DNA from 2 places in the Arthrobacter sp. KKT183 genome. Region 2 is predicted to be linked to the other one. Evidence: riboswitches for the same ligand, from Rfam matches in the RefSeq annotation. Region 2 holds a riboswitch; the other holds the start of a gene.
What was found. A riboswitch is a leader RNA that binds a small molecule or an ion and turns the genes downstream of it on or off. The one in region 2 is predicted to bind cyclic di-AMP.
Positions count from the first base shown of each region.

Region 1: linked by a shared signal. The riboswitch ahead of ACZ2GY_RS02555 (NlpC/P60 family protein) and the one ahead of ACZ2GY_RS16545 (LysM peptidoglycan-binding domain-containing protein) in region 2 are both predicted to bind cyclic di-AMP.

Region 1 is NZ_CM145770.1:512,561-518,070, forward strand. It holds gene ACZ2GY_RS02545 (metal-dependent transcriptional regulator) at 131-835, shown strand; cyclic di-AMP (ydaO/yuaA leader) riboswitch at 954-1,147, shown strand; gene ACZ2GY_RS02550 (M23 family metallopeptidase) at 1,245-2,123, shown strand; cyclic di-AMP (ydaO/yuaA leader) riboswitch at 2,281-2,440, shown strand; gene ACZ2GY_RS02555 (NlpC/P60 family protein) at 2,446-3,252, shown strand; gene ACZ2GY_RS02560 (NlpC/P60 family protein) at 3,276-4,124, shown strand; gene ACZ2GY_RS02565 (HNH endonuclease) at 4,310-4,810, shown strand; gene mobA (molybdenum cofactor guanylyltransferase) at 4,807-5,448, shown strand; gene ACZ2GY_RS02575 (DUF6457 domain-containing protein) at 5,462-5,510, shown strand, end outside.
Region 2 is NZ_CM145770.1:3,501,182-3,506,691, reverse strand. It holds gene ACZ2GY_RS16555 (DUF305 domain-containing protein) at 1-278, opposite strand, end outside; gene ACZ2GY_RS16550 (four-helix bundle copper-binding protein) at 481-891, opposite strand; cyclic di-AMP (ydaO/yuaA leader) riboswitch at 1,824-2,025, shown strand; gene ACZ2GY_RS16545 (LysM peptidoglycan-binding domain-containing protein) at 2,029-2,925, shown strand; gene ACZ2GY_RS16540 (hypothetical protein) at 3,112-3,396, opposite strand; partial or broken gene ACZ2GY_RS16535 (IS110 family RNA-guided transposase) at 3,844-4,887, shown strand; gene ACZ2GY_RS16530 (hypothetical protein) at 5,150-5,467, shown strand.

The DNA.
Region 1 (5,510 bases), 670 kb from region 2:
GTGACGCTGTGTAAATGGGTTAACCTTGTGGGGCGTAGGGATGACGACGGCGGCCCATCTGTTGGGCACTGCAGGCAGCCGCTGCATCAACGCTCAAACCGCACCAGTGCCAAGGAGCTGAACCCCGCAAATGACGGACCTCATCGACACCACCGAGATGTATCTGCGGACAATCCTTGAACTTGAGGAAGAAAACATCGTTGCGCTGCGTGCCCGGATCGCCGAGCGCCTTCGTCACTCAGGCCCTACGGTCTCGCAGACTGTCGGTCGGATGGAACGTGACGGACTCGTAGTGGTGACCGGCGACCGTCACCTTGAACTGACCGAGCTCGGGCGCCGGCGGGCCACCGAGGTGATGCGCAAGCATCGGCTGGCGGAACGACTGCTCTCCGATGTCATCGGCCTGGACTGGGCCTACGTCCACGATGAGGCGTGCAGGTGGGAACACGTGATGAGCGAGCGGGTTGAGCGGCGCCTGTATGAGCTGCTGGGCCAGCCGACCGAATCACCCTACGGCAATCCCATCCCTGGCCTTGAGGCCCTGGGCGGTACCCCGTCGGAAGCGTTCACCTTGGGCGTGCGCACGCTTACGGACACGATGGCAAACTACACTGCGGGTTCGATTGTGACCCTTGTCCGGCTGGCCGAACCCATTCAGGTGGATCCCGAACTGCTGACCCAACTGGACGAAGGCGGTCTGCGTCCCGGAGCGCAGATGACCCTACAGGCAGTGGGAGACTACGTGTCCGTTCGGGTGCCCGGCGTGGAGGGTGCGCTGGAGTTGCCGCCGGAAGTTGCTTCGCATGTTTTTGTGGCGGTTCAGCCGCAGTTCTGAGGCGCCGGACCTGGAAGGCTCTGGATTCCCGAAGGATATCCACAGCATGGTTACGAAATGATTACTTTCCGGCGCTCACGGCTATAGTTGGTTCCTGGCGCTGATACTCCAGCGTTACCTGGTTCGCCTGCCTAACCCTGTCAGCGAACGCAGTGTTACACAGATGGACAGGGGCGGAGGACCCACAACCGGTCATGGCATGCCATGGCCTTGGGGTGAAGTTCGGATGCTGCCACACCGCAGGGATCTGAACCGAGTTTTCTCATACTCGAATCCGACAGCTAACTTCGCAGGCAAAAAATGAGAAAGGGTCTCCTTGTCGAACACTGCTTCGGGGCGCCGCCGTGCGAGCACCCCGGTCGCTGAAGCGCGGCCACGCGATGCGCATAGGCGGGAACGAGCTGAGCGCTTGGCACGTCAGGCTGCGGACAAAGCAGCAGCGCCGTCCAGCCCGGTGTGCACTGAAATCAACGCTTTCCCGGCGCCGGTTTCCACCTGCCCGGATAATCCGCTGCCCCGCCGTGAAGCCCGCACCGGAACGGTAGCCCCGGTAGTTTCCTTACGCCCCCGTGATGCCCAACGCACCGAACGACGACGCCGCGCAGCCAGCACTCGCCGCGACGTTTCCTTCGCCGGACTCAGCCAGAAGGTTGCCATTGCGGCCGCTGCCTCTGGCATGGTGCTCACGGTTGCGCTGCCCACCACCGCCGCAGTGGTGCCCGCTGAAGCGCAAACCGTGGCTGCTGCAGCTGAGCAGGAAGAACTGCAGCCAGTGCAGGCTGCCGCCGGTGCGGATGTCTCATTTGACCGCGCGGCACTGCACAGCACCTTCGATCCCGATGCGAAGCTTGCCGAGATCGTTTCCGCATCCGGTGGAGACATCGTGACTGCGGAGGCCAAGGGCTCTCTCTCAGCACCCTTGGACCGTATGGTGATGAGCTCCGCTTTCGGAGCCAGGATCAGCCCAATCACCGGTGCAGGGGAACTCCACACCGGACAGGACATGAGCGAAGCCTGCGGGACCTCCGTCTTGGCGGCTGCGGCCGGCACCGTCACGTTTGCAGGCTGGCACGCATACGGGGGCGGCAACCGTGTGGTGATCAAGCATGCCAACGGACTGGAAACCACCTACAACCACCTGTCGGCCATGGACGTGGCGGTGGGCCAGGTTGTGGAGCGTGGCGACGCGATAGCACGCGTGGGTTCCACAGGCGCCTCAACCGGATGCCACCTGCATTTTGAGGTCCTTGTCGACGGCAAAAACGTCGATCCGCTCGGCTGGCTCTGAGTCATTTTCCGCGCCGGTTGGCCGCGTCGTAATCATGAACACACCGTTCCGTGACCGGAATGTGACATAGCCAGAGAACTGATGTACCGTCTAACTCGTGCCGAATCGCAGGGGGTTCGGCGGCACTCGTGCAGATCGCCTAGCTCTGCCACTGTACGAGTTCCGTTCGCAACAATCGCATGGCAGGGGCGGGGGAACCAATTGTGGGCTTCTTCTTGAAGTCCTTGGGGTTAAGTCGCTGGATCTGAGACGATCCGCGGCCGGGTGACTCCCATCCGAATCCGACAGCTCACCTCGCAGGCGTAGGGAGAGGCAATTCAACGTGTCAAATAGCTCTGCGCTGGGGCGCCATCGTGCGGTTCCGGCTCATACAAATTCGCTCGCAGCCATTTCCAGGGCTGTGTCTTCGAACGCAGGTTCCGTAGGACGCCAGGCAGCAGTCATCGTCGCTGCTTCCGGACTCGTCCTCACCGCAGGCCTTCCGGCTCATGGCGCTTCTGACGCCCAGCGCTCGGCCCAGGCAGTCAAGACCCTCAGTGCCGTGGCAGCTCAGCCGGTCAGCGTCAGCGCCGCCGCTGACGCAACCGTCACCTTCGAGCGAGCAGCCGTTGAAGCTGTAGCAGCTCCGGTCGTCGAGGCTGTTGAGCCCGCCCCAGCCGTCACAGTGCAGGCTGAAGCAGTAGTTCAGAATGAAGCAGCTGTGGCCGCTCCGGCCCCGGTCGTTGAGCCCGCCGTCGAGGTTGCGGCAGCTCCCCAGGCAGAGGTTGAGGTAAAGGCTCCCGCCGCTGAGGCTCCGGCTCCCGTCGAGGCGCCCACCTCCAGCGGAATCGGCGCAGCGCTCGTAGGCTCGGCCTACTCGCAGATCGGCGTTGCCCAGGATTGCACCGCCATGGTTGAGAAGGCACTGCGCTCAATCGGCAAGTCGGTCGGGGACATCGCGCCGAGCGATTTCTTCGCTTTCGGCTCAGTCGTTTCCACTCCTGCACCCGGTGACCTCGTTGTCTCCGCAGGTCACGTTGCCATCTACGTAGGTAACGGCCAGGTCATCAGCGGTGGCCTGAACGGTATGAATACCGGGCTGCACAGCCTGTCCGATCTCGCTGGCTCTAGCTTCGTCCGCGTTAGCTAAGAACAGATACCTGGAGCACACACATGACCTCTAACACCCGTGCCATAGCGCGCCACCGCGCCGAAGTGCAGCGTTCAGCCCACCTCTCCTCCATTGCCCGCGCAGTCAGTGACAACGCCGGCGGTGTAGGTCGCCAGGCAGCCGTCATCGCGGCGGCTTCGGGCCTCGTTCTGTCCAGCGGAGTCGCGGCCAACGCTGTGGAGCTGCCCGCGGAGCGCAACACCGTCACCACCACGCTTGAGGTTCAGGGCGCCAAGGCCCCGATTCAGGCCCCGGCGGATGCCAAAATCTCCTTCAACAAGGCTGCCGTCAAGGCAGTGGCGGCGCCCACTGTGGCTGCCCCTGTTGTCGAGGCTGTACCTGTTGTGCAGCCGCAGGCCCAGATCATCGAAGCCGCTCCGGTGGCGGAGACAGCTACAGTCGCAGAAGCAGCACCCGCCGTCGTAGCGGAGGCCGCTGTCGCCATACAGGCAGCGGCTCCTGTTGCTGCACCGGCTGCTGTCGCCGAGAAGCCCGCGCCCGCAGCTCCCCAGGTCTCCTCGGGTGTAGCGGCCACCATTGCTGCCGCTGCGCAGGGTCAGCTCGGAGTAATCCAGGACTGCACCCGCCTCGCCAGCAACGCCCTTGCCGCTGCCGGCATCAACTTCCATGGATGGCCGGCCGGCTATCTCTCCCTCGGCCGCACGGTCAGCGCCGCGGAAGCTATTCCCGGCGATCTCATCTACTACGCTGACGGTGGCATGGGCGCAGCCCACATCGCTGTATACATCGGTGGAGGGCAGGCCGTTCACGGTGGTTTCAATGGCAACCAGACCGTTGTGGCACCTGCAGAACTCGGCTCCGGCGGTGTTTACATCCGCGTTGGCGGCTGATCTCCCTTACCCTCCCTCGACAAAGCCCTCTGCCTATCAGGCGGAGGGCTTTGTCGTGCGTGGCGATTGACGGATCCTCCCGGCAACGGCTTACTCTTGCACTGTCAATCCGAAGTACCTTCGCCGTAGCTTCAGGGACCTCAGGGATTCAATCCTGCGGCTATGGATGGCAAAGAGGAATGTGCATGCGCACTCTCGTTCTGAATGCTGGATACGAACCACTGGCGGTCGTGACCTTCCGCCGGGCGCTCGTGCTTGTTCTTACGGGCAAGGCCAGCGTCGTCGCAGAAGGGGAGGACCCGGTAGTGGGCCCCAACGAAGTGCTGTCGCGGCCATCAGTCATCCTCCTCAACAGGTATGTGAAGATCCCCTACCGTAGCGGCACCGTCGCGACCCGCCGTGGAGTGCTCCGGCGTGACAACCACCTGTGCGCCTACTGCGGCAAGCCTGCCTCGACCATTGATCACGTTGTTCCGCGATCGCGTGGGGGCGAGGACAGTTGGGAGAATCTGGTGGCCTGCTGCCTACGCTGCAACAACGCCAAGGGTGACAAGACACTGGCCTCGCTGGGTTGGTCCCTGCGAATTGTGCCTACGCCGCCCCGGGGGACGTTCTGGCAGATCCGGGAACTGGAAAAACCGCTGCCGCAGTGGAGCGAATTCCTGCCCGCTGACAACGCCGCGTGAGCAATACACGCGACGGCCGGGGCGCCGGTAGCATTGCCGCCGGTGTCGGTGGCGCCAGCGAGTTGATGTACGACGCCGTTGTGCTCACCGGAGGCAGGTCCTCAAGGCTCGGAGGGGTCCCCAAGTCAACCCTGATCGTCGATGGATTCTCCCTTCTGGAACGAACCTGCAGCGCTCTGAATGAAGCCCGGCGGCTTGTCGTTGTTGGCGGACCGGCGCCCGATCTGCCGCCCCGGGCGGAACTGGTACGGGAAGACCCGCCCTTCGGGGGGCCGGCAGCGGCGGTGAGCGCCGCCGTCGTACATCTGATGACCGATCCCGCGCCCTGGGTGCTTGTGCTTGCGTGCGACATGCCGCGGATCAGCGACGCACTGCCTGCACTCATGCGAGGCGCCGCTGAAACGGGCGCCTCGGTTCTGGCTCACGACGGCGGCAGGGACCAACCGCTTGCCGCACTGTACCGCTGGGCTGACCTGGCCACAGTGGAAAAGCAGGAAGTAAGGAATCTGTCTATGCGCGCGCTCCTTGCTAGGGTGACATGGAGTCCAGTCGAAGTTCCCGCGGGCTCAACCACTGACATTGATACGTGGTCCGATGCCCGGCAGTTCGGGGTGGAGGAGCCAGGCGCGGGCAGATAGCGGAAGGTTCACCATGGAGGATCGGGAACGCCTGCTCAGGCAGTGGAGCGAGAAGCTTCTGG
Region 2 (5,510 bases):
TTTGATTCCTGGCATACGAGGATGGCCCTCGAGTGGTGCGGGATCATCGACTTCAGGAACTGCTCGTTTCCGACGAACGTCTCGGTCCGCCCAAGGGCTAACGTGCCCACGAACAGCAGGACGAAACCGGCGAGCAGGGCGATGTTCACCTTGGTGCTCTTGAACATCGACCACATACCCACCACCATGACCACCGCCATCGCGGACACCATGACAAGGGCCATCCAGAAGTTGCTCAGATTGAAATAGAAATGGTCGATCGATCGGACCATCGACATTGACAACACCCACATCAAACCCAGGCTGACGAGTAGGATCACACCGAATTTTAAGTACATCCTGCCCATTCCGTGCCCTCCGTGGCCGGTGTCGTGCCGGTTCCCCTGCGGGTCTGACTCTTTCTCGGGTCCATCCTGCCCGCGTCGCGATTTCTGCGGCGAACTGCTCACCGATTCCTCCCTCCGCTACGGTTTCACTGAACTAGTTGAGGGTCGCGAGCAGTTCCTCACAGGCCTTCTCGCATCGGCGGCATGCTTCAGCACAGATCCGGCAGTGATCATGCATATCGGAGTGCTGCCCACATTCATCCGCGCAGGCCTTGCACGCGATGCGGCATGCTTCCACGATCGCCCTGGTCAGGTTTGCGTCGTAGCCGGTGTGCCGGGACAGCACGTTCCCGGTCGTGGCGCAGATATCCGCGCAGTCCAGGTTGGTGCGAATGCATTTGGTCAGTTCGGCGACCATGTCCTCGCTCAAGCAGGCATCGGCGCAGGCGGTACAGGTCTGGGCGCATTCAAAGCAGGCTTCGATGCACGCGGCGAGTTTTTCCTTGTCCACTCCTCCCAGATCCTTCGGGTAGGTATCGAGCATGGACGTCACATGATGTGTCATTGGTTTCTCCCATTATTGGTGAAGGCTGACAGATACAGCCCTGTTTGGTGAAGTGTTGTCGCGGGAAGGTGTAAGCCCGCGTCCAGCCGACATGTCGGCGAAAAGAATGCGTTGAACTACCGCCTGCCCGGATGCTTGAACCGGGGCGCGAGGGGACCGCCCGGTCTATGTCCGACTGATCGATAGCGCGGTCAAGGACGGGGTGAAGTGCTCCAGTTTTTCCAGCGTTGGGTCAGGCTGGGCAGGAGGCATCAGAGCAGCAAAAGGGAGCTGGCTAACGGGAACGCTGAAGTTCGCAGGATTGTCACCGAGGACAGCACGGTGTGCAGGAGGCGTCGCTTCGGAAGTATCTGCACGTTGTTGGCAACAGGGAACCGTAGCCGGAGACCCCACGGAACCATCAGCTGCCTCTACAGGGGATGCTTCGCCAACTACCGCGACAGGCGAAGTGTTCACCGCCATGCCCATGGTTCCTCCGGGCCCGTGGCTCATCTGCAGGCACAAGGCCGCAGCAGCCGAGGTGGAAAATGCCACCAAAAGCGAAAAGGCCAGCATCACCTGCAGCACCGTTCGAACGGTGCCATGTAGGCGAACGCGTGCTCGCTGCGAAATGGTTGTTCCCTCCCGAACGACTCCTCTAGCTGTCCGACCACCCTAATGAATACTAAGCATGGTGACCAGTGCCGGTTTCTACTCGTCGGGTTAGCCGAAAGAGGATGCCCGCGAAACGCGCCAGGGCCCGTAACTGCAGTCCCACGTCGTCTGGAAAACCGCACGTCGTCTGAAAAACGCTGGAGAAGGATCATGCACGACACTGCAGCCAGAGGGCCAGCGCATGGGGAGCGAACATCAGATTCGTTACCTGAACGTGACATTTCATACCTAAGAGGGTATTCTCGTGAGGTATTCCCGGCACCAGCCGAGAATATTCCTGTGCAGAATGCCGAGTCCTGCCGCTGCCCGGGATCCGTCCGTAATTCCGTTCGGCAGGAACGGGGGACCCACAGATTTACGGGCCATCACATGGTCCTTGGGGTTAAGACGTTTCTGCTTCCGTCCCGGAAGACGAGAAACGACCGGGTGACTCCCATCCGAACCCGACAGCTCACCCCGCAGGCATGGGAGAGGCAATCACGCATGTCACGCAACATTCCGGCGCGCCACCGCGCCACCGTCAATCACTCGATCGTCCTTAAGGGACTGTCCCACTCGACCAAAACCGGTGCCGTCGCACTGGGTCGGCCGGCCATTATCGTCGCAGCAACAGGCGGTCTCGTTGCTGGCGTGGGGGCACCTGCCCAAGCGGGAACCTACGCCCAGGAAGCAGCTACCACAGCCACCCAGGCGCCGGTCTCCGCCCCAGTCGCGGAAGTTCCGGCTGCATCCTCGGCATCGGTTCACACCGTGGTTTCCGGCGACACCATGGGGGGCATCGCAGCCCGCTACGGCATCGAACTCAATACCCTGCTCGCCCAGAACAACCTGTCCTACGCGTCGATCATCTACCCCGGACAGCAGGTCACAGTGTCGGGCGCAGCAGCCGCCTCGACCGATGCTCCGGTAACCGCAGCCCCGGTAACCGCAGCCCCTGCCGCCATCCCGGAAGCGGCACCGGCGAACCAGGTTTCCTACACAGTGGGTAGCCAGCAGGAAGCCCGTATCTCCCTGGCCTCAAGTAGCATCACTCCGGCCCAGCAGTCAGCTCCGACTGCTTCCTCAAGTGGTGTCGGTGCCGCTCTGGTTGCCTCGGCGTACGGCCAGCTTGGTTCCATCCAGGACTGCACCATCCTCGTTGAGGTTGCGCTGCGCTCCATCGGCCTCAACGTAGGCGATCTTGGGCCGACCCAGTTCTACCAGTACGGCACCGTCGTCGGGACCCCAGCCCCCGGTGACCTGGTCATCCGGCCCGGTCACATCGGCATCTACGTCGGTAACGGCGAAGTAATCAGCAGTGGAATGAACGGTGCAAACCTCACCATCAAGCACCCACTGTCCGACCTCGCAGGCTCGTCCTACGTACGAGTCAACGGCTAATCTCTAAGCCGTTTCCCTAGTGTGGAAGAGCAGCAGGCACCTTAGAACGGGGGTGCTTGCTGCTCTTTCTTTTTGCCCAGGACGTGGAAGTACTGCGCCCGGCGTTCAAATGTCCAGCAACAAACCGGCTGGAACTTCTCCGGGATCAAAACGAGCCCACCTGAAATGAAGCCCACCCAAGGGATCTCAGGTATAGATTCCTCGTACCGTGACCGCAACAAGGCTCGGGATGGCGTCCCGGGAGGAGAGCGATCGGGCGGAGCTGAGGGCCTCGATGCAGTACCTGGCAAGGTCCGCCGGGTCCATCGCCAAGTCCGCGGCACTCTCCTGAGCGTCTTCACGGATAAGGTCCGCGATGAAGGCCTCAAGGTGCTGATGCGCATGATCGATATGAGTGGCCCGATGCAGGGCCGGGGCAGACGCGTCGTGGCTCGGCCTGTCATAGACGATCAGCGCGTAGGCCTCTAACACGGCCAGCAACTGCCGTCCCGTGCCGGCTGCTTCAATTCCTAGCGCCGATGAACGATGATGACACCCGCGAGTGGGGGTCGGCGACGTCCCGCGGGGAGTGGGCCCTCATGTACGTCCGGGGGCTGACCATCAGGCAAGGCAAAAAACAACTGTGAGTCTTACGACGGCTGGTCTGGGACTAGCTGGCAGTGTTGATGCCGGTCGTTCTGCCTGGCGCGTGACTCGAAAAACAAATGGCCCCCTTGCGGGTGCATTTCCCCCGACTTGTCCGCGCTGGGTGGGGCGGCCGGCGTTGACCTGTTCCACGTCGGTGGCTTGATTAGAAGCTTGCCCAGCCCCTGCGGTTGTGGCTCATCACAGTATTGCCTCGAAGTGACTCTTCCCGGGTCCAGTGCCGGTCGTGATGCGACCAGTCTTGCCCATTTGAAAGGAAGGAGGGTGGCCGCGTTGACTACCGTTGCGCAGACCCGCCCGTTCGTCATCGGCGTGGACTGCCACGCCCGCACACACACGTACGCCATCATCGAGGCCCGCACCAACCGACAAGTCGCGTGCGAGCAGTTCCCGACCACCTCGGCAGGGATTTCCCGCGCACTTGCCTGGGTAGGTCGACGGACAGACGGCGATATGGCCTGTCTATGGGCCATTGAAGGTATCGGCTCTTATGGTGCACGTCTGGCCCGGGCAGTAGCCGACGCCGGCTATGACGTCGCCGAAGCTCCACGGATGAACGCCCGAGGTCGCCGGGCGATCGGCAAATCCGACCCGCTGGATGCCGCCGCCATCGGAACCGCAGTCATCGGCTTAGAGGAATCACAGCTTCGAACCCCGCGCCGGGATGAAGGAACCCGTGCCGGACTCAGGATCTTGAGCGCAGCCCGGGATCAGTTGACCCGGGAACGAACAGTGAATGTCAATGCACTCATCGCCTTGCTCCGGGCACATGATCTGGGAATCGACGCTCGTAAACCGCTGGTTCCCGCCCAGATCGCCACGATCACCAGATGGCGGGGACGACAGGAGCAGATCGAACTATCGATCGCGCGCGAGGAAGCAGTTCGGTTGGCGCGCCGCGTTCACGAAGTGACCACTCAGCTGACCGCGAACCAGAAGCGCATGACAGAGCTGATCCAGCAAAGCCCCGCTGCGCCGCTGTTGGAGATGGTGGGCACCGGGGCTGTCACGGTCGCTACGGTCATGACAGCTTGGTCGCATCCAGGAAGGGTTCGCAGCGAAGCTGCCTTCGCCTCCCTAGCAGGGGTGAACCCCTTGCCAGCCTCAAGCGGTAACACTGTCCGGCACAGGCTCAACCGGGGCGGTGATAGGCGCCTCAACCGAGCCTTGCACACCATCACCATGACCCGGATGGTCCACGACCCCGGAACCCGGGACTACGTCGCCAAACGCACTCAAGAAGGCCGCAGCTACCGCGAAATCCGCAGATCCCTCAAGCGCTACATCGCCCGAACCCTCTACCGCCAACTCAACACCCTTTACGCCACCGCGGAACCGGCCCCATCCCACGCTGCCTGTCCGGTGAAGGCGGTCCAAACACCCCGATTTCAATCGAGCTGTAGTTTTGAAGCCCAATAGAAAGTGCTCTCGAACGGAGATTGTTGTGTCACTGAGCGAACTGGCTCACGAGTACAGACCCGGTCGAGCTGCCTACGACGCAGGCCAGAGGACATTTGTTGGACTTGTGATTGGCGGCCCGTACGAGGACTGTTTCATTCACGTCGGCACATGGAGAATCGTGCCAAAACGCCGATTCCTGCTGTTTCCTGGACGTACTGAAGGTGACGATTTCGGAGGGTACTTCGCGGACTTCATCGGGACTTCTCAGCATCACGACGAGTCCTTCGAGTACACCGAGAACCCGCTGAACTTTGACCAGATGGACGATTTCCTGCGGCAGCACGACATACTCTGGGCAGCTCCTGACGACGTCGATGTTTTCGCTCGCGCGTATATCCCTCACATAACCAGCAGATTCCGAACGCCCAAGCCACGCAAGCCAGTTGAACCTCTTCCGCGCAACTGGCCGAATCCGCCCGAAGGATGGGAGCGATAACGGTCCTTTCATTCTGAGACACCAGCGGAAGGAGTCAGGAATG